Regions from separate parts of the Mesorhizobium sp. USDA 3734 genome, predicted to be linked through region 1. Evidence: riboswitches for the same ligand, from Rfam matches in the RefSeq annotation. Region 1 holds a riboswitch; the other holds the start of a gene.
The links. A riboswitch is a leader RNA that binds a small molecule or an ion and turns the genes downstream of it on or off. The one in region 1 is predicted to bind S-adenosylmethionine.

Region 1 (10,896 bases):
GTCAGAGCCGGCGCGATCGAACCGCCACCAGTCGCCGCTCGCCGCAAGACATAGGCCGATGTCGGCTTGCTGATGCCAAGCTTTATTTTGCCGTGATCGCGAGGGAAGCTGTTCGGGAGAAACAACCTTGGCGACGGCCATGCTTGATGCTCTGCGCCTGCTTGCCTGTCTTGCCTGCGCCCAGGCCGCGCCCGCCGCCTCGCCGACGGATGCGCTGGCTGTGGACGTCGAGCTGGTGCTGGCGGTCGACATCTCGCTGTCGATGGACGAGAAGGAGTTCGCCCTGCAGCGCGCCGGTTATGTCGAGGCGCTGCGGCATCCCGACTTCATCCGGGCCGTCCGCGCCGGCGCCACGGGCCGCATCGCGATCGCCTATTTCGAATGGGCCGGCACGGTGCGCGACGACGCGGTCATCGGCTGGCAGATCATCGACAGCGCCGAGAGCGCCAACAGCTTTGCCGACAAGGTCGCGGCCCGCCCGTTCCGGAGTTTCCGCGGCACCTCGATTTCCGGTGCGCTGGCCTTCGGTACCGAGCTTTTCGATCGCACTTCTTTCGAGGGCGAACGCAGTGTCATCGATATCTCCGGTGACGGTCCAAACAATATCGGGCCGCCGGTCACAGCGACGCGTGATGAGGCAATCGCCAAAGGTATAGTCATCAACGGACTGCCGATCCTGATCAGCCCGTCGCCAACCTTCAGCCATCTCGACCGGTATTATGCGCAATGCGTGACCGGAGGGCCCGGTTCCTTCGTGTTGCCGATCTACGCGGCGGCCGAATTCTCGACGGCCATCCGGCGCAAGTTGATCCTCGAAGTAAGCGGCATCCGGGACAGGATCATTCCCGTCGATGCGGCCGCGCCGATCGATTGTCTGCAAGGCGAGCGGGACAGGCGCTTCTTGTCCGATCCGTATTTCCCGGAACTCGACCGGTGAGCCTTGCCGGACTTGTCGTTGTCCCAAAACCGCCGGACACTTTTGGGCGACATGCAGTTAAGCCGGCCGGGCGCCAAACTTGTCGCGGAATTCATTGTAGAGATCGCGGCGCCAGCGCCGGCCGTGGACATAGCCGTGCATCAGCTCCGGCAGCGAGTAGCCGAGCGTTTTCGACTCGCGATTGGCCATGTAGCCGTTGAATGCCTCCGGTATCCGGCCTCTGAGGATATCGGCGATGATCTGCCGCGAGATCATGTAGGGCGGAATGTGCGGGTAGGCGCGGGCGATGTGCGGGTGTTTGCCCATCAGGTTCGCATAGGCTTCGACATAGCCGTCACGGCGGCCCGAAATCGAGTTTTCCGAATTGTATTTCGTCCAGTCGATGTCCTCGGACAAGCGCGCGCCGTAGCGACGGGCAAGCCGCAGCAGCAACTCCCGATCCTGCATCCGGGTGATGTCGCTGTCATAGCCGCCAATGCCCAGCAAGGCTTCGCGACGGGCTGATATCGCGGAGCCGGCGATGAAGATCGTCTGCGCGACGAGCGTGCGTTCCAGCATTGTCGGGCTCACGAATGCATCGCGATTGACGCAGTTGGTGGCGCGGTTGCCCTTCAGGGAGACAAAAGAGCTGATCAGCACCTGAAGTGCGGGATTGTCATCGAACCAGGCCAGGGTCCGTTCAAGCCGGTGCGGCAGGTAGACGTCGTCCGAATCGAGGAAGGTCACCACCGGCGCCCGCGCACGCTCGATGCCGGCATTGCGTGCGGCATTGGCGCCTCGCCATTTTGCGCCGACATAAATGAGCCGCGGATCCTGGATGCGGGCCAGCGCCGCCTCGGTCCCATCGGTCGACCCATCGTCAACGACAATATGCTCGAGCCTAGGCATGCCCTGGGACAGCACGCTTTCCACGGCGCGCAACACCGTCTCGCGCCGATTGTGGGTCGGCGTTATGACCGTGATGAGAGGTGTGTCTTCGATGATTCCGGCCATGTCGTGTCAGCTGTTTCCCGCGCGGGACTGCGCGTCTATCCAGCACTTTTCGATTTTAAGAACGGTCGAATGGATCGGACTTTTCCTTTCCGGTCATCATCTTCGACGCGAAGCTACAAAAAACAGCTTCCTGTGTCACCCACCGTGCCGGTACTCAACCCGCGCGAGATAACGAATTCCCGTCGTTAGCGTTCCAATTGCAACAGCACTGCCGCGCAGACTCGCGAATCACCATGGAAGCGATTCGCCGTGACAGGATAGCATGCACTCCATTACCTCAGACGTAATCGCTTTGCGCTCGGCATTTGGTCAGATTGCCCTTGCGAGGCCGGCAACTCGGCTTCGATGACAGGGAGTACAGTCATGACTGCCTACGCCGTTGCCCATATGCGCCATGCCACGATGGGTCCGCAGATCATCGAATATCTGCACAGGATCGATGCCACGCTGGAGCCTTTCGGCGGCCGTTTTCTGGTTCATGGCGGCGATGTGGAGGTGATCGAGAACGACTGGCCGGGCCACCTGATCATCATCGAATTTCCCGACCGGCAGCACGTGCATAGCTGGTACAATTCGCCGGCCTACCAGGCGATACTGGCGCTGCGCACGGACAATTCGGAGGCCGATGTGGTGTTCGCCGACGGCGTCGAACATCCGCACAAGGCGACGGATGTCCTGGAATAGCGGGTGGCTACTATCGCTTCAGCAAGAACACTGCCTGCTGGCCGAAGAAATTCCAGAACCACCACGGCATCGACAGGCCGATCTTCTTGCCATTGGCGTCGAGCGCCGTCGCCTTCTCCACGGTCGCGCCGAGTTCGTCGCACAGATTGACGAAATCGCGGATGGTGCAGAAGTGGATATTGGGCGTGTCGTACCAGGAATAGGGCAGGTCCTTGGTCACCGGCATGCGTCCCTGGATGAACAGCGACAGGCGCACCCGCCAATGGCCGAAATTGGGGAAGGAGACGATGGCGCGGTTGCCGATCCTGAGCAGTTCGTCGAGCACCAGCTTCGGGTTGCGGGTGGCCTGCAGCGTCTGCGACAGGACGACGAAGTCAAAACCCTTGTCGGGATAGAATTCGAGATCCTTGTCGGCGTCGCCCTGGATGACCGAGAGGCCGCGCGCCACGCATTCGTTGACGCCGCGCTGCGACAGCTCGAGTCCACGGCCGTCGACCTGCTTGGTGTCCTGCAGCAGTTCGAGCAGCGAGCCGTCGCCCGAACCGACGTCGAGCACGCGCGACTGCGGCGGGATGAGGTTGGCGACGACCTCGAGGTCGACGCGCTGGTCGCGGTTGACACTCATGGCTTCGCCTCCTGCCTGGCGCATGATCCCGATCCGAAAAGTCTGCAATTTTTCGGGGTCATGCGCTGAGCCCTCTCGCCCGTGCGGCCGAGCCGATGAAGCCGTTGATGGCGGCAAACAGTTCCGGCTCATCGAGCAGGAAGGCATCGTGGCCACGGTCGGTCTCGATCTCGACGAAGGATACCGACGCGCCGGCCGCGTTGAGCGCATGCACGATCGAGCGGCTCTCCTCGGTCGGGAACAGCCAGTCCGAGGTGAAGGACACCAGGCAGAAGCGGGTTTTCGTGCCGGCGAAGGCATCGGCCAACCGGCCGCCATGGTCGGCGGCGAGGTCGAAATAGTCCATCGACCGCGTCATGTAGAGGTAGGAATTGGCGTCGAAGCGGTCGACGAAGGTCATGCCCTGGTGGCGCAGATAGCTTTCGATCTGGAAGTCGGCGTCGAAGCCGAACGTCAGGTGGTCGCGGTCCTGCAAATTGCGGCCAAATTTGCGGTGCAAGGCGGCTTCCGACAGATAGGTAATATGGGCGGCCATGCGCGCCACCGCCAGGCCCTTTTCCGGGCGTTTGCCGTGCTCGAAATATTTGCCGCCATGCCAGTCCGGATCGGCCATGACGGCCTGTCGACCGACCTCGTGGAAGGCGATGTTCTGCGAGGAATGGCGCGCGCCGGTGGCGATCGGCAGCGCCGAGAAGACGCGCTCTGGATAGCTCGACGCCCATTCCAGCACCTGCATGCCGCCCATCGAGCCGCCGAGCACGCAAAACAGTTTCTCGATGCCGAAATGGTCGATCAGCATCTGCTGCGCGCGCACCATGTCGCGGATGGTGATGATCGGCAGGTCGAGCCCATAGGGTTTGCCGGTGGCGGGATTGGTGGAGGCCGGTCCGGTGGACCCCAGACAACCGCCGATGACGTTGGAGCAGATGACGAAGAAGCGGTTGGTGTCGATGATCGTGCCGGGGCCGATCAGCACCTCCCACCAGCCCGGCTTGCCGGTCACCGGATTGGTGCTGGCGACGTGCTGGTCGCCCGTCAGTGCGTGGCAGACGAGGATGGCGTTGGAGCGAGCGTCGTTCAGCGTGCCGTAGGTCTGGTAGGCGATCTGGAACGGCGACAGCAGCGTGCCGGCGTCCAGTTTGAGCGGCTTGTCGGAGCCAAAACGCAAAACCGGGCTCGACGGCTGGTCGGCCTCGTTGTTGGTTTTGCGGGCGCGCAGAACGGCCATGACATCCATCTCACACTTTGAATCCACGGCACCGTGCTTTTCGAAAATCGATGCCGATGCGGGTGTCCGGCCGGCGCGGACAACAAAAAACCGGCATTGCAGTCGCAAAGCCGGTTACAGGATGCAAACGGCCCTTTAGCAAGTTGTTTAACGTGGCTGCAAGCCGACCGGCCAAATCACCACGGAAGTTCGCACCCCTTCTAGGGCTGTGGCGCGCCGGCGTCAACGGCCAGCCTTGGTCCAGAGCGGGGTCTCCTCTCGACATTGCGGGCCGTGGCTTGTATTTCCGCTGCGGCTTCCCTCAGGAAGCGTTCTCGACGGATTTTGCGACATGAGCCAGACACCGGACAAGGTACGTCCAACCCCGCGCACGGGCATTATGGACATCGACGCCTATGTGCCGGGCAAGAGCGCGGCGCCTGCCGGCGTCGCCAAGGTCTACAAGCTTTCGGCGAACGAGAATCCGCTTGGTCCCTCGCCAAAGGCGATCGAAGCCGCGCGCGAGATTGCCGGCAAGCTCGACATCTATCCCGACGGCACCGCCAGGCGGCTGCGCGAGGCAATTGCGGAGGTGCATGGCCTCAACCCCGCGAACATCATCTGTTCCAACGGTTCCGACGAGATCCTCGGCCTGCTGGCGCAGACCTATCTGGCGCCCGGCGATGAGGCCGTCATCACCGAACACGCCTTCATGGTCTACAAGATCTACATCCAGTCGGCGGGTGCCGTTCCGGTGACGATCAAGGAAACAGACGAGCGCGCCGATATCGACGCCATCCTGGCAGCCGTCACGCCGCGTACGAAGATCGTGTTCCTGGCCAATCCCAACAACCCGACCGGCACCTATGTGCCGTTCCAGGAGGTGCGCCGGCTGCATGCCGGCCTGCCCAGGCATGTGCTTCTGGTGCTCGACGCGGCCTATGCCGAATATGTCCGCCGCAACGATTACGAAGCCGGCATCGAGCTTGTCGGTGCTGCCCAGAACGTGGTGATGACCCGAACCTTCTCCAAGATCGGCCTCGGCGGCGCGCGGATCGGCTGGATGTATGCGCCGATGCACATCGTCGATGCCATCAACCGCGTGCGGGGACCCTTCAACGTCAATGCGACGGCGATCGAGGCCGGCATCGCCGCGATCCGCGACCGCGCCCATGTCGAGCGCAGCGTGGCGCACAACGAAACCTGGCTGGCCTGGCTGAGTGAACAGATGATCGGGCTTGGTTTGCGGGTGACGCCGAGCGTCGGCAATTTCATCCTCATTCATTTTCCCGAGGACAAGAAACATTCCGCGGCGGCGGCGGACGACTATCTGATGGCGCGCGGCTATATATTGCGGCGCGTTTCCGGCTATGGCTTTCCCAACGCGCTGCGCATGACCGTCGGCACCGAAGAGGCCAATCGCGGCGTTGTCGCCGCTCTCACGACATTCCTGAAAAGCTAGAACACCATGACATCACCGATGTTTGAAAAGATCGCGCTGGTCGGCATCGGCCTGATCGGCTCGTCGCTGGCCCGCGTCATCCGCCGCGAGGGCCTGGCTGGTCACGTCGCCATCTCGACCCGCAGTGCCGCGACGCTGGCGCGGGCCGAGGAGCTTGGGCTGGGTGATTCCTACACCACCGATGCGAAAGAGGCGGTCCGCGATGCGGATCTGGTCATTGTCTCGGTGCCGGTCGGCTCATCCGGCGCGGTGGCCGAGGAAATCGCGCCGGCGCTGAAGCCGGGCGCGATCCTCACCGATGTCGGCTCGACCAAGGCATCGGTGATCGCGCAGATGCAGCCTTATGTGCCAGCCGGCGTCCATTTCATTCCCGGCCACCCGCTGGCCGGCACCGAAAAATCCGGCCCCGATGCCGGTTTCGCCGATCTGTTCGACAATCGCTGGTGCATCTTCACGCCGCTGCCCGACACCGACCCGGACGCGCTGGAACGGCTGTCGGAATTCTGGCGCCGCTGCGGCGCCAACATCGACACCATGGATCCTCAGCATCACGACATGACGCTGGCCATCGTCTCGCATTTGCCGCACATCATCGCCTACAACATCGTCGGCACCGCCGATGATCTGCAGTCGGTGACCAAGTCCGAGGTGATCAAATATTCGGCTTCGGGCTTCCGCGATTTCACCCGTCTTGCCGCTTCCGACCCGACCATGTGGCGGGATGTGTGCCTGCACAACAAGGACGCCATCCTCGAAATGCTGGCGCGGTTCTCGGAAGACCTGGCGTCGCTGCAACGCGCGATCCGCTGGGGCGACGGCGAGAAACTCTTCGACCTGTTCACCCGCACCCGCGCCGTGCGTCGCTCGATCATCGAGGCCGGCCAGGACATCGACGTGCCAGACTTTGGCCGCCAGGCGGTCGAACACCCAGCGAAAACGTAGGCTGTTTCAGACTGGCCAGGTCGCGGCAACCATGGCCAGCGTCTCGGCCCTATCCGGCGCGCCCAGCCTGCCGCCGAAGCGCAGGCATTTGAGCGCGGCGGCCGCACTGGCAAACCGCAAAGCCTGCTCGACCGGCATGGCTTCCGCCAGCCCGACGGCGAAGGCGCCGTGAAAGACATCGCCGGCGGCCAATGTGTCGACCGCTTTGATTCTCGGCGCCGCGACATGGCGCACACAGCCTGCGGAACGGTCGTGCCACCAACTGCCCGCCGCGCCGCCGGTCACCGCGACAAAGGCGTCGGTGCGGCTGGCGAGATCGGCGCAAGCCGTTTCCGGATCGAGCGCCTGGCCGCAGACGATGCGCGTTGCCGGCTCCGAAGCGACGATGTGCGTGGCGAGCGGCAACAGCTGCTCCAGGGCCTCCAGCGGCGCGGTGTCGGCATCGAGGATAGCCGGCCGGCCCATGGTGCGCGCGGCCTTCAGGGCAAGTGCTGCTGCACCCGGCCAGCGGACATCGACCAGTACGGCATCGAATGCCATGAGGTCGGCGACCGGCAAGGCCTCGGGATCGGCCTGCGCAAGCCTGTCATAGAAAGGCACGATGATGCGCTCGCCATGCGCGTCGACCAAGATCGAGGCCAGCGCCGAGCGGGCGCCTCTGACGCGGCGCACAAAGGTGCAATCAACGCCTTCGGCCTCGATGCCGGCGATGAGCTGGTCGGCGACGGCATCGTCGCCGGCACTCGCCCACAGCGACACCTCTGCGCCCAGGCGGTGGGCGGCGCAGGCAGCGCTCGTGGCCATGCCCGAGGCGATCTGGACGCCGTCGGAGGCGATGAACTTGCCCTGATGCAAGGGCAGTGACTCGACACGCAGGATGGTGTCCAGCGTCAGTGCGCCAACACTCAGCAACCTCACGGGTCTTGCCATCGCAGCGCTATTCCACCGGCTTGATCTTGCCCAGCGGAATGAAGCCGAGCGAGGCCTTGCCCTTGACCACCTTCAGCGGCATCGACGGTTCGTTGCCGAGCACCGCCAGGGCAGCAAAGCCCTGCTCAATCTGGCTTTTCTGTTCGGGTATGGCGGCGCCGAGGATGGCCGCCACCGCCTTCGGGTCCTTCAGCCTGATCATCAGATCGGCATTGATAAGGCCTTCGGCATCGACCGACAGCGGGCCCGAAACGGTGATACGCGCCGTGCCTGACGACAGGTCGAGGTTGCGGATTTCGATCGCCTGGCCGCGCAGGCTCTTCACTTGCGCGCCGATCAGCGCGACGCCGTTCTTCAGCGTGACGTCGCCGCTGGCGTCGAGCGCCGGCAGCACGCGCCCGCCGATCGCATCGGGATCGATCTCGAGATCGCCAAAACTGCCGACATAGTCGATATCCCCACCGTTCGGCTGCAACTGACCTGATGCCTTGCCGGCGCTGAACAGTTGCACCGGATCGGTGTCGTCGGCCGGATCGGTCTGGCCGGACAGGCCGTCCGCCTCCAGAGAAATCCGCCGCGGCAACGGCCACCACAATTTGACGTTGGCCTGCAGATTGTCCCAGTCGATCCAGAGCGGCACCATGTCCGGAACGGAGGTCCTGAGCGGACCGCGCAGATTGGCCACCGGTGACAGAGGCTGGATGATCTGGGCGGCCGCGTTGAAGCTGCCGGCCGAAGCGGCGATGTTCCTGGCGTCGTCCTCGTAGGCCAGGTTGTCGCAGGAGACGGTAAAGCTCAGGGGATAGCCGCTGACCTGGAGGTTGGCGCAACCGGCCTCGACGCCAGTCTTGTTTAGCATGGCGACCGCCTTGTCGGCCTCGCTCCTCACCCGGTCAGCCAGATAGAACCAGCCACCGCTGTAGATGGCAAACAGCACGACGATGAACGCTGCGAGCCAGAACAGGCGGCGACGGTTGTTGCTCGGCTGGCGTTCGTCACTTGACGTCATGCTTTGGCTCTCTTTAACGCATGGATGTTGCGGACGGACAGTCGATTCCGCCAACAACAGGTAGACAGAGACGGATAGGTAGACAGAGACGGGCGGAAAAAACACCGATTCCCTGTGGTGCCGCCACTCTTTTGCAATCAGGCGCGGCGATATGGGCGATTTTTGGGTGTTTGGCTATGGGTCGCTGATCTGGCGGCCGGGTTTCGCGCATGTCGAGACGCAGCGCGCCCGCCTGCATGGCTACCGCCGGTCCCTCTGCGTCTATTCCTTCGTGCATCGCGGCACGCGCGAGCGACCGGGACTGGTGCTCGGCCTCGACCGCGGCGGCTCCTGCATCGGCTTGGCGTTCCGCGTTCCCGGCGACTTGCGCGACGAGGTCATCACCTATCTGCGCGAGCGCGAGCTGGTCACATCAGTCTATCTTGAGCGCATGCTCAAAATTCGCCTCGACGGCGGCGGAACGGTCGATGCGGTGGCCTACATCGTAGACCGCCAGCACGAGCAATATGCCGGCGCGCTCGACGCGGCGGATGCGGCGGCCGTGGTGCGCGGCGCGGTCGGCCAGTCCGGCAACAACGAGGACTACGTGCTCAGCACGCTGGAGCATCTCAAGGCGCTGGGCATCCGCGACCACTGGCTGGAGGATGTCGCCAGGCAGGTCGCGCCTTTGTGAAGCTGGCTCTGCGGAAAAAGGCGGCCAGGCCTTTGACCTCGATCAGGCAAGACCTAGGTTAGGCTCCGAACCTCAGCCCGCGGGCGTCCTTCGCCCGCCCCAGTCATCCCGGAGATCCGCCTTGCAGAAACGCCGTCTCGGTCGCACCGACCTGTCCATCGCGCCGCTGGTTCTGGGCGGCAACGTCTTCGGCTGGACCGCCGACGAGAAAACCTCGTTCGACCTGCTCGACCGTTTCGTCGGCGCCGGCCTCAACGCCATCGACACGGCGGACGCTTATTCGCGCTGGGTCTCCGGCCACAAGGGCGGTGAGTCGGAAACCATCATCGGCAAGTGGATGAAAGACCGTGGCAATCGCGACAAGGTCGTGGTGATCACCAAGGTCGGTTCGGATATGGGGCAGGGGCACAAGGACCTGTCTGCCGCATACATCGAAAAGGCCGTCGACGCATCGCTGAAGCGGCTCCGGACCGATGTCATCGACCTCTATCTGTCGCACTGGCCAGACCCGACGACGCCCTATGAGGAAACGCTCGGCGCCTACGAGAAGCTGCTCGCCAAGGGCAAGATCCGCTATGCCGGCTGCTCGAACCTCGACGCCGGTCAGTTGCGTGCCGCGCTCGATGTGGCGAGCCTGCGCAGCCTGCCGCGCTACGAGGTTCTGCAGCCGGAATACAATCTCTACGATCGCTCGTCCTTCGACGGACCGTTGCACGATCTGTGCGTGGCCGAGGGCATCGGCGTCATCACCTATTTCAGCCTGGCCAAGGGTTTTCTCAGCGGCAAATACCGCAGCGAGGCCGATCTCGGTCAAAGCCCGCGTGGCGGCGGGGTGAAGGACTACCTCAATGCGCGCGGCATGCGCATCCTTGCAGCACTCGACGCGGTTTCATCAAGGCATTCGGTCAAGCAGGCCGAGGTGGCGCTTGCCTGGGTTATCGCACGGCCAGGCGTCACTGCGCCGATCGCTAGCGCCACCAAGCCCGAGCAGATGGACAGCCTGATCAAGGCGGCGTCGCTGAAGCTGAGCGCCGCCGACATGGCCGAACTCGACAGAGCGAGCGGCTGACGTTTTCGGCGGCCGCTCCTCGCACGAACGTCCAAGACGATCCTCTCGTCTTGCCATACCGTCCCTTTGCACGGGGCAAGGCAGAGGGTGAGATGACTGAGCCGCTTCTTTCGCAGCCGGACCTTTGGCGTCAGCTGCTCACGCTGGTGCTTGCCTCCGCCGTCGTCATGGGCAGCCCGGGACCGGCAACGATAAGCGTCACCGCCGTTGGGGCGGCCTTCGGTTTGCGCCCCTCGCTGGGCTATGCCTGGGGGATCATCCTGGGCACGATCGCCGTGCTGTTGGTCGTCGCGACCGGGGTCATGGCGGTGCTCACGTCGGTGCCGAAGCTGGCGCCGTTGCTGGCTGTCGCGTCCGCCGCCTAC
Region 2 (10,896 bases), 1.8 Mb from region 1:
GATCCGAGCGGTCCTCCAGATAGAACGGCCTGACCTGCACTTCGATGTTGCGCGTGACGGCGCTGTACATAAGCGGCTCCAAAACAATCCGGTAACTTTCGGCGCTCCTTGCAGGCTGGTCAACGGTGCGCGTCCTTTCATTGCCGACTGAATGGCAGGTGGCGGCAAAGAATGTCATTTAAGTGACACATGACAATGATGGTGTGCGCCGATCAGTGCCGCGCGACTCGGGCGCTCTGTCGAACTGTTGAAATCGGTCGTCCTGCCAGCCAGATTGTTCTGGCGGACCGGTTTTCTGGAGTGACCGGATCTCGATGGAACTCACTCTCATAGCCGCCACGCTTTCGACTGCCCTTATCCTCTCAAATCTCGCCAGCATCGTGCTTGCCGCCTCGCGTCTGAAACGGCGCCGCATTGTCGCGCCGCCGGCCGGCAAGCCGCTGCCGGTGTCGATCGTCGTGCCGTCGCGTGGCGTCGAGCCGTTCACGCACGAGACGCTGGAGCGTGCCTTCTCGCTCGACTGGCCGCACTACGAGCTGATCTTCTGCGTTGCCCATGCCGACGATCCGGTGATCAAAGTGATAAACAGGGCAATTGCCCGGTTTCCAAAGGTGCCGGCCCGGCTTCTGATCGGCGACGATCGCATCAGCGCCAATCCGAAACTCAACAATTGCGTCAAGGGCTGGGAAGCCGCGCGGCACGACTGGGTTGTCCTGGCCGATTCCAACGTGTTGATGCCGAGAGACTACGTCCAACACCTGATGGCTGCATGGCGGCCGGATACCGGCCTTGTCTGCTCGACGCCGATAGGCTCGCGGCCGGCCGGTTTCTGGGCCGAGGTCGAATGCGCTTTCCTCAACACGCTGCAGGCGCGCTGGCAATATGCCGGCGAGGCGCTTGGCCTTGGCTTTGCCCAGGGCAAGAGCATGCTCTGGAACAAGCCGATGCTCGACGCCAATGGCGGCATCCGCGCGCTGGCCGCCGAGATCGCCGAGGATGCCGCCGCGACCAAGCTGGTCAATGGCCTCGGCCTGCGAGTCAATCTCGTCGCCGCGCCCTTCGAGCAGCCGCTTGGCCGGCGCACGTTTGACGAGATCTGGTCGCGTCAGGCCCGCTGGGCGCGCCTGCGCCGCGTCACCTTCCCGCTGTTCTTCGCACCCGAGATCCTGACTGGCGCGGTGGTGCCGCTGGTGCTCGCGCTGATTGCGGCGGCAAGTGCCGGTGTCAGCCTCTGGGCAACCGCAATTGCCGTATTGGCCGCCTTCTATCTTCCCGAGTGCGCCCTGGCCTGGTCCAAGGGCTGGTACCTGTCGCCACGCATGGTTGCCGCGATCATGGCGCGCGACCTGATCCTGCCGGCGATGTGGGCGCGCGGCTGGCTCGGCGGCGCCGTCGACTGGCGCGGCAATGCGATGACCATCGGCACCAAGGCGGCCGAGCTGGAAGAGACGCCGTCCGGCGCCTGAAAGCCCTCTTATTTGGCCTTCAGCGCCTGTGCGATATCCTCTAGCAGATCGTCGGTGTCTTCCAGGCCGACCGACAGTCTGAGCGTGCCCGGTCCGATGCCGAGCTCGGCGCGCGCCTCGTCACTCAGATTCTTGTGCGTCGTCGTCGCCGGGTGGGTGATCAGGCTCTTGGCATCGCCGAGATTGTTGGAGATCAGCACGATGTCGAGCGCATTCTGCAAGGCGAAGGCCGCCTGCTTGCCGCCCTTGACGTCGAGGCAGATCAGCGTCGAGCCGCCCGACATCTGCTTCTTGACGATATCGGCCTGCGGGTGGTCGGCGCGGCCGGGATAGATGACACGGGCGATTTCCGGCCGCTCGGCCAGGAAATCCGCGATCTTGCTTGCGCTTTCCGTCTGCTGGCGCACCCGCAGCGGCAGCGTTTCCAGGCCCTTCAGCAGCGTCCAGGCGTTGAAGGGCGACAGGCTTGGTCCGGTATGGCGGAAATAATCGTGCAGGTTCTCGTCGATCCACTTCTTGTCCGACAGGATGACGCCGCCGAGGCAGCGCCCCTGGCCATCGATGTGCTTGGTCGCCGAATAGACGACGATATGCGCACCGAGCTGCAGCGGCTTCTGCTGCAGCGGCGTGGCGAAGACATTGTCGACGATCAGCCGCGCCCCGATCGAATTGGCAAGCGAAGCGACGGCGGCGATGTCGACCACTTCCAGCGTCGGATTGGTCGGGCTCTCCAGGAAGAACAGCTTGGTGTTCGGCTTGACCGCCTTTTCCCAGTTGGCGATGTCGGTGCCGTCGACCAGCGTCGCCTCGATGCCGTATCTCGGGGCCAGCGTCTCGACCACCCAGCGGCAGGAACCGAACAACGCGCGCGCCGCCACGATATGGTCGCCGGCCTTGGCGCTGCACAGGAGCGCTGCCGTCACCGCGGCCATGCCGGAGGCGGTGGCGCGGGCGTCTTCGGCACCTTCGAGCGCGCACATGCGTTTTTCGAACATGTCGACGGTCGGATTGGCGTAGCGCGAATAGATGAAGCCCGGCTCCTCACCCTTGAAGCGGGCTTCGGCGGCCTGCGCCGTTTCGTAGACATAGCCCTGGGTGAGGTAAATCGCTTCCGACGTTTCGCCGAAACCGGAACGCAGCGTTCCGCTATGCACGAGTGCTGTCTGAGGCTTCCAGTTGCGCTTCTTGGTGCTCATCGCTCTTCTTCCAGACACAAAAAAACCGGCCGCGAAAGTCGCAACCGGTCCATACGGCCTTGCGGCCCGACGGTCCTTTAGCGACTTGTTTAACGTGGCTGCAAGCCGACCGGCCAAATCACCACGGGATAACGACCCTTTAGACCCGCGCCACGCTTGCGTCAATTGCCGGCTTCATTAAGAGGTTTGTACCAAGCAGGTTCCGCAAAAGCCTGCCCTCGGGCTTGACCAGAGGGTGTTCCACGGTTTTGCGGCAAGAACCTGCGACAAGAAAATCGTCCGGTCTTGGAGCGGAGCCAGCTTTGCGGCAGACAGGCATTCTTCCCGATCAGGACATCTCAGCGCTGTTCCAGTCCGGCGCGCTGAAGTCGGCGCGCGCGCTTGACGCCGACCAGATCCAGCCGGCCAGTCTTGATCTCAGGCTCGGCGACAAGGCCTGGCGGGTGCGTGCCTCCTTCCTGCCCGGTCCCAACCACAAGGTTTCGGAAAAGCTCGATCGGCTGAAGCTGCACGAGATCAATCTTGCCGACGGCGCGGTGCTGGAGACCGGCTGCGTCTACATCGTGCCCTTGCTTGAAAGCCTGGCATTGCCGGCAGACATTTCGGCCTCGGCCAATCCGAAGAGTTCGACCGGGCGGCTCGATATCTTCACCCGTGTCATGACCGATCGCGGTCACGAGTTCGACAAGATCGCCGCCGGCTATCATGGCCCGCTCTATCTGGAGGTCAGCCCGCGCACCTTCCCGATCGTCGTCCGCACCGGCTCGCGGCTGTCGCAGATCCGTTTCCGCACCGGCAATGCGCTGCTCTCGGAAGCCGAGCTGCATGAATTGCATCGCGCGCAGATGCTGGTCGCCACCGAGCCGCCGAACATTTCCGGCGGCGGCATCGCGCTGTCGATCGACCTCAACGGCGATCAAAACGGCCTGGTCGGCTACCGCGGTAAGCATCACACCGGCCTCGTCGATGTCGACAAGCGCGCGGCACAGGAGGTCGTCGACTTCTGGGAGCCGATCCACAAAAGCGGCGCCGGCGAGCTGGTGCTCGACCCCGACGAGTTCTACATCCTCGTCAGCCAGGAGGCGGTGCATGTGCCGCCGCTCTACGCCGCCGAGATGACGCCCTTCGATCCGCTGGTCGGCGAGTTCCGCGTCCACTATGCCGGCTTCTTCGATCCGGGCTTTGGCCACTCGGCGTCCGGTGGCACCGGCAGTCGGGCGGTGCTGGAAGTGCGCAGCCACGAAGTGCCGTTCATCCTCGACCATGGCCAGATCGTCGGCCGGCTGGTCTACGAGCACATGCTGAAGCGGCCGCAGGCACTCTACGGTACGGATCTCGGCTCCAACTACCAGGCTCAAGGCCTGAAGCTGTCAAAGCATTTCCGCGCCGCGCGCTGAGCGCCTATACCGTCAGGCAAAATACTTGCCTGTACCGGCGCGCCATGCTTGGCTGCCTTGCTGGTCGTCAAGCTGGCGGCGTTCAAGGGGAACCAAGAAAATGCAGATTTCGAAATGGATCATATCGGCAGCAGGTGCTGCCATGCTGGTGCTGGCGGCCGGGTCGCTGTCGCAGGCGCAGGAGAAGATCAAGATCGGCACCGAGGGCGCCTATCCGCCGTTCAACACCATCACAGCGGACGGCAAAGTCGAAGGCTTCGATATCGACATCGCCAATGCGCTGTGCGCGCAGATGAAGGTCGAATGTGAAATCGTCACCCAGGACTGGGACGGCATCATTCCCGCCCTGCAGGCCAAGAAATTCGATGCCATTATCGCTTCCATGAGCATCACCGAGGAACGCAAGAAACAGGTCGCCTTCACCAACAAATACTACACGACGCCGCTTGCGCTGGTGGCGCCGAAGGACAGCGATCTCACCTCGACCGAACCGGCAGCCCTTGCCGGCAAGACGGTCGGCGCCCAGGCTTCGACCACGCAGGCCGACTATGCCCAGAATGCCTATGGCAAGGCGGGCGCCGAGGCAAAACTCTACCCGACCCAGGAAGAGGCGATCACCGACCTGACCAACGGCCGTCTTGATGCCGTTATCTCGGACAAGTTCGTGCTGATGGACTGGCTGAAGAAGGCAAGCGACGGCTGCTGCAAACTGGTCGGCGACGTCAAGGGTACGGAAACGCAAGCAGGCATTGCTGTGCGCCTGGAAGACACAGCACTGCGCGACAAGCTCAACGCGGCCATCGACGCGATCGTCGCCGACGGCACCTATAAGAAGATCCAGGCCAAATATTTCGACTTCGATATCTATTGAGGTTGCCAATCTCCTCCCTCGCGGGGGAGATGCCCGGCAGGGCAGAGGGGGGCGCGAAGGATCGCGACCTCTCCCTCCCAGCAGCCAGGAATAGCCTGCAGTCAAAGTTAGTCGATTGAGACGCCGGAGGGACAGCGCCCCCCTCTGGCCTGCCGGCCATCTCCCCCACAAGGGGGGAGATTACGCTGTCAAAGCGCCTTCACCGCCACCTTCACCGGTTGCTCGATCTCGAGCGGATTGCGCAGCGGCAGGCCGAAATCCTTGGCCTCGATCTCGAACACGTCGCCGGCCTCGGTCTTGATGCCGTCGGCGAAGGACAGTGTCGCCGTACCGAACATATGCACATGCACGTCGCCCGGCTGGCGGAAGGCCGCATATTTGAAATGATGGTGTTCGAGATTGGCGATGGTGTGCGACATGTTCGCTTCACCGGACAGGAACGGCTTTTCCCACAGCACCTCGCTGTCGCGCAGGATGCGCGAGCTGCCGCGGATGTCGGGAGGCAGGTCGCCGATCAGGATCTCCGGCCCGAACGAGGCGTTACGCAGCTTGGAATGAGCGAGGAACAGATAGTTCACGCGCTCTGTGACGTGGTCGGAGAACTCGTTCGACAGCGTGAAGCCGACGCGGAAGGGCGCGCCGTCATCACCGATGACATAGATGCCGGCCACCTCCGGCTCTTCGCCGGCGTCCTTGGCGAAAGCCGGTGACAGGAGTGCGGCACCTGGCGCCACCGCCATCGTACCGTTGCCCTTGTAGAACCATTCCGGCTGCACGCCGATCTGGCCTTTCGCGGGCTTGCCGCCCTCCAGCCCCATGCGGAACATCTTCATGGAATCGGTTAGCTCCTCCTCGCCGTCGGCACTGAGCTTCTTGTGCATGGAATCGCGTGTCGCGGCCGAGCCGAGATGCGTCAGTCCGGTGCCGGTCAGGTGCAGATGCGCCGGATCGGGGTGGTTGATCGGCGACAGCAGCCGCCCCTTCTTGTAGGCCGCCTCGAGATCGACCGTCTCGCCGAGCCCCTTGCGTTCGATCAGCGCGACGAGGCCGACGCCGGTGCGGGCAGCCTCCATCGCCAGCGAATAGACGCTGCGGGCAGCGTTGATGATCCGGGTCTTGCCGCCATTGCGGGCGACGACGCGGATGGTCTCGGCGTCGTCAAGGATCTGGGAGATCAGCATGATGAATCCTCTCTCATTTGCCTTGGCAGGGTTGCCAAAATGGCAAACCCTACTCAGCGCGGCGGGGACGTCGTCCATGCCACGGTTGATAGTCTCCGTTCGGATTGCGCTCGCGGGCCTGGTCCCTCAGGGGACTTCTTTACGCCGGCGGGTTTGCCGGCAGCGCTGCGATCGTATGCCTCCTGCTTGCCTCGATCAGAGCAGTTCACCGTTTCACGGAAACGGCGAACCGCTCTAACTCATTGTCTTGGCGCAATTCCGGGCGGAAAACCGTTTCACACTTTTCCTGGAATTGCTCTAAAGCCTGTTCAAGCCTTGTTCTTGTTGTAGACGTCGAAGATCACGGCGCCGAGCAGCACCAGGCCTTTGACCACCTGCTGCCAGTCGACATTGACGCCCATGATCGACATGCCGTTGTTCATCACGCCCATGATGAAGCCGCCGACCACCGCGCCGATGACCTGGCCGACGCCGCCCATCGCCGAGGCGCCGCCGATGAACACGGCGGCGATGACGTCGAGCTCGGAGCCGAGGCCCGCCGCCGGCACGGCCTGGCCGAGGCGCGCCGCGATGATCAGGCCGCCGAGCGCCGACAGCACGCCCATATTGATGAACACCATCAGCGTCAGCCGCTCGGTGTTGATGCCCGACAGTTGCGCGGCCTTGGCGTTGCCGCCCATCGCGTAGATACGGCGGCCGATGGTCATGCGCTTGGTGACGAAGACGAACAGCGAGATCAGCACGCCCATGACGAGAAGCACCACCGGCAGGCCTCTGTAGCTGGCGAACTCATAAACCAGGAACAGCGCCAGCGCGCTGGCGACCAGCGTCTTGATGATGAACAGAGGGAAGGGCTCGGCCTCATAGCCATGGCGTTCGCGCTTGCGTCGCGTCCTCACCCCGAAATAGGCATAGGCCAGCACGGCGATCAGGCCCAGCACGATCGTCGTCATGTGCAGCGTCAGGCCGCTGCCCATGATGGTCTTGCCGGCCGCATTCACCGTCGGCGGGATCAGCGTCAGCGGGCCGATCACGTCCGGGATGAAGCCGGAGCTGAGCATTTTGAAGTCGTCCGGAAGCGGACCGACCGAGGATCCGCCGCCCAGCAGTGCCTGGCAGATGCCGCGGAAGATGAGCATGCCCGCCAGCGTCACGATGAAGCTCGGTATTCGGTGATAAGCGATCCAATAGCCTTGCGCCGCGCCGATCAGGCCGCCCACGATCAGGCAGACGATCGAAACCACCAGCGGATTGCTGAGCGGTCCGAGCTGCCAGATGACCATCATGTTTGCCGCCAGCGCGCCGATGAAGCCGGCGACCGATCCGACGCTGAGGTCGATATAGCCGGAAACGATGACCAGCAGCATGCCCAGCGCCATCACGATGATGAAGGAGTTCTGCTGCACCAGGTTGCTGAGGTTGACCGGCTTGAACAGCGTTCCCGACGTGGTGAACTGGAAGAACAGCATGATGACGATCAGCGCGATAATCAGGCCGTATTCGCGCAGGTTCGTCGTCAGCGCCGAGACGGCGACGCGTGAGCGCTGTTCTTCGGCGACGTTGCCCTGTGGGGCGGGGGCGCTTTCGGTGCTCATGCTGCTTTTCCTTCTCCCCGAACGATGGCGCGCATTATTTTTTCCTGGCTTGCTTCCGCCGCGGGCATTTCGCCCACCATGCGTCCTTCGTTCATGACGTAGATGCGGTCGGTGATGCCGAGCAGTTCGGGCATTTCCGACGAAATGACCACGATCGCCTTACCTTCGGCGGCGAGGCGGGCGATGATCGTGTAGATTTCGTACTTGGCGCCGACATCGATGCCGCGCGTCGGCTCGTCAAGGATCAGCACTTCAGGGTCGGCGAACAGCCACTTCGACAGCACCACCTTCTGCTGGTTGCCGCCGGAAAGATTGCCGGTCATCTGATAGACACTGGAAGCGCGGATGTTGGTCTTCTTGCGGTAGTCGTTGGCAACCGCGAGCTCGCGCATGTCGTCGATCACGCTGTGGCGCGAGACGCCGCCGAGATTGGCCAGCGTGATGTTGTGCTTGATATGGTCGATGAGGTTGAGGCCGTAGGTCTTGCGATCCTCGGTCACGTAGGCGATTCCGTGTTCGACCGCCTTGCTCACCGAGGAGACGTCGATCGGCTTGCCCTTGAGCAGCACCTCGCCGGTGATGCGGCGGCCATAGGAGCGGCCGAAGATGCTCATGGCGAATTCGGTGCGGCCGGCGCCCATCAGCCCGGCGATACCCACAACCTCGCCCTTGCGCACATTGATGTCGATGCCCTTGATCACCTGTCGGTCGGCGTGGATCGGGTGATAGACCGACCAGTTCTTCACTTCGAACACGACCTCGCCGATGTCAGGCTCGCGCGGCGGATAGCGGTCGTCGAGTGAGCGGCCGACCATCGAGGTGATGATGCGATCTTCCGAAATGTCCTTCTTGGCCAGCGTCTCGATGGTGCGCCCGTCGCGGATCACGGTCACCTTGTCGGCGACCCGGTTCACCTCGTTGAGCTTGTGCGAGATCAGGATCGAGGTCATGCCTTGCCGCTTGAATTCGAGCAGAAGGTCGAGCAGCGCCTGGCTGTCCTTTTCGCTGAGCGACGCCGTCGGCTCGTCGAGGATCAAGAGCTTGACTTCCTTGCTCAGCGCCTTGGCGATCTCGACCAGCTGCTGCTTGCCGACGCCGATATTGGTGATCAGCGTCTTGGGGTCCTCCTTGAGGCCCACCTTCTTCAACAGGGCGCTGGTGCGCGCTTCGTTGGCATTCCAGTCGATGACGCCGTATCTGGCGTGCTCGTTGCCGAGGAAAATGTTTTCGGCGATTGACAGCATCGGCACCAGGGCAAGCTCCTGGTGGATGATGACGATGCCCTTGTGTTCGCTGTCATGGATGCCTTTGAACTGGCATTCCTGGCCCTGGAAGATGATCTGGCCGTCATAGGTGCCTGTGGGATAGACGCCCGACAGCACCTTCATCAGCGTCGACTTGCCAGCGCCGTTCTCGCCGACCACGGCATGGATCTCGCCTTCCTCGACGCTGAGGTTGACGTTCGACAGCGCCTTCACGCCGGGGAACGTCTTGGTGATGTCGCGCATCTCCAAAATCGTCGAGGCCATGGGAACTACCGCTCCTTGCGAGGTCGGCAAACACTGCCGGCGAGGTCGGCAACAATACCGGGCTCGCTGGTGAACGAAAAGGGGCCCTGCGTTGCGCAGGACCCCTGACTTTGTAACCGGGGTTACTTCAGTTCGTCGGCCTTGATGTAGCCGGAGTCGACGACCAGTGCCTGGTAGTTCGACTTGTCGACCTCATGCGGCGTCAAGAGGATCGAGGGGACGACCTTGACGTCGTTGTTGTAGGTCTTTTCATCGAGGCCGTCCGGCTTGCCGCCCGAGAGCACCTTGTCGACGAGCTCGACGGTGGCCTTGGCCAGTTCGCGGGTGTCCTTGAACACGGTCGAGTACTGCTCGCCCGTGATGATCAGCTTGACCGAAGCGGTCTCGGCATCCTGGCCGGTCACGATCGGCCAGGGCTGAGCGTCCGTGCCGTAGCCGACGGCGCGCAGCGATGCGGTGATGCCGCGCGACAGGCCATCATAGGGCGACAGAACGCCATCGACGCGGCTGCCGTCCGAATAGTTGGCCGACAGCAGATTGTCCATGCGTGCCTGGGCGGTGGCGGCGAGCCAGCGCAGCGTGCCGACCTTGTCCATGCCGGTCTGGCCGGACTTGATCTTGATCGAGCCGTCGTCGATCAGCGGCTGCAGGACGGAGATCGCGCCATTGTAGAAGAAGAAGGCGTTGTTGTCGTCGGGCGAGCCGCCGAACAGTTCGACGTTCCACGGCTTGGTGTTCGGGAAACGCTCCTTGAGGCCCTTGACCAGCGAATTCGCCTGGATCACGCCGACGCCGAAATTGTCGAAGGTCGTATAGTAGTCGACATTGGCGGTCTTCTTGATCAGGCGGTCATAAGCGACGACGACGACGCCCGCGTCAGCTGCCTTCTGCAGTGCATCCGACAGGGTGGTGCCGTCGATCGAGGCGATGATCAGCGCCTTCGGGCCCTTGGTGATTTCGTTTTCCAGCTGGCTGAGCTGGTTGGGGATGTCGTCCTGCGCATATTGCAGGTCGACAGTGTAGCCGAGAGCCTCGAGCTGCGACTTGACGGCGTCGCCGTCATTGATCCAGCGCTGCGAGGTCTTGGTCGGCATCAGCACGCCGACAAGACCCTTGTCGGCCGCGTGTGCCGAGTAGGTCATGGCAGCGATGCCAAGGGCCGCGACGGCGGCCAGTGTCTTGATGATTTTCACTTTAACTCTCCCTGGTTGATGGACGCGGCACCCCGGGGGTCGCGGGCCGCGCAATCGTGCAGAAGCGCCAAGGCGCTGCTGCCGTCATATCGATCTCCGGTATCCTCCCATGGCCCCGAGGCGCTGATTTCAATCGATACGATTTTTCTCGTCAGCGACCGTCGCGTCTCGGAACGCGCGAAGGGTGTGGCTCTTTGCCATAACTGTCAAATGCGATCTTTGATGGTTGCTATATCATGATTGGTATATGTTATTGCGCCGTGACGGGCTGATCTCAATGCCGGCCGCCCGCGAGCAGAAGAGAGGGAAAGCAATGGCTGCGCTAGGGAATTTAACGGCAGTTTCAAATGGTTACAGAGAAATGCCGGGCGATGGCGAAACCTTGCTGCGCAGTGGTCTCAGTCTGCGTCACATGCGCATGATCGTCGCGCTCGACGATCATGGCCGGGTCAGCGCGGCGGCCCAGGT

Region 2: it holds a riboswitch for S-adenosylmethionine, as region 1 does, so the genes downstream of both, ACZ89F_RS27655 (O-succinylhomoserine sulfhydrylase) here and metX (homoserine O-acetyltransferase MetX) in region 1, are expected to answer to the same signal.

Annotation. Positions count from the first base shown of each region.
Region 1 is NZ_JBWCCW010000001.1:7,530,688-7,541,583, forward strand. It holds gene ACZ89F_RS36185 (ABC transporter ATP-binding protein/permease) at 1-54, shown strand, start outside; gene ACZ89F_RS36190 (DUF1194 domain-containing protein) at 140-937, shown strand; gene ACZ89F_RS36195 (glycosyltransferase family 2 protein) at 995-1,930, opposite strand; gene ACZ89F_RS36200 (DUF1330 domain-containing protein) at 2,294-2,614, shown strand; gene metW (methionine biosynthesis protein MetW) at 2,625-3,239, opposite strand; gene metX (homoserine O-acetyltransferase MetX) at 3,298-4,467, opposite strand; SAM riboswitch at 4,583-4,660, opposite strand; gene hisC (histidinol-phosphate transaminase) at 4,799-5,908, shown strand; gene ACZ89F_RS36220 (prephenate/arogenate dehydrogenase family protein) at 5,915-6,850, shown strand; gene ACZ89F_RS36225 (sugar kinase) at 6,857-7,780, opposite strand; gene ACZ89F_RS36230 (DUF2125 domain-containing protein) at 7,788-8,789, opposite strand; gene ACZ89F_RS36235 (gamma-glutamylcyclotransferase) at 8,941-9,462, shown strand; gene ACZ89F_RS36240 (aldo/keto reductase) at 9,584-10,531, shown strand; gene ACZ89F_RS36245 (LysE family translocator) at 10,624-10,896, shown strand, end outside.
Region 2 is NZ_JBWCCW010000001.1:5,761,232-5,772,127, reverse strand. It holds gene apaG (Co2+/Mg2+ efflux protein ApaG) at 1-70, opposite strand, end outside; gene ACZ89F_RS27660 (ceramide glucosyltransferase) at 315-1,466, shown strand; gene ACZ89F_RS27655 (O-succinylhomoserine sulfhydrylase) at 1,475-2,662, opposite strand; SAM riboswitch at 2,720-2,797, opposite strand; gene ACZ89F_RS27650 (2'-deoxycytidine 5'-triphosphate deaminase) at 2,965-4,059, shown strand; gene ACZ89F_RS27645 (ABC transporter substrate-binding protein) at 4,160-4,930, shown strand; gene araD1 (AraD1 family protein) at 5,119-6,111, opposite strand; gene mmsB (multiple monosaccharide ABC transporter permease) at 6,420-7,706, opposite strand; gene mmsA (multiple monosaccharide ABC transporter ATP-binding protein) at 7,703-9,235, opposite strand; gene chvE (multiple monosaccharide ABC transporter substrate-binding protein) at 9,358-10,428, opposite strand; gene ACZ89F_RS27620 (LysR family transcriptional regulator) at 10,790-10,896, shown strand, end outside.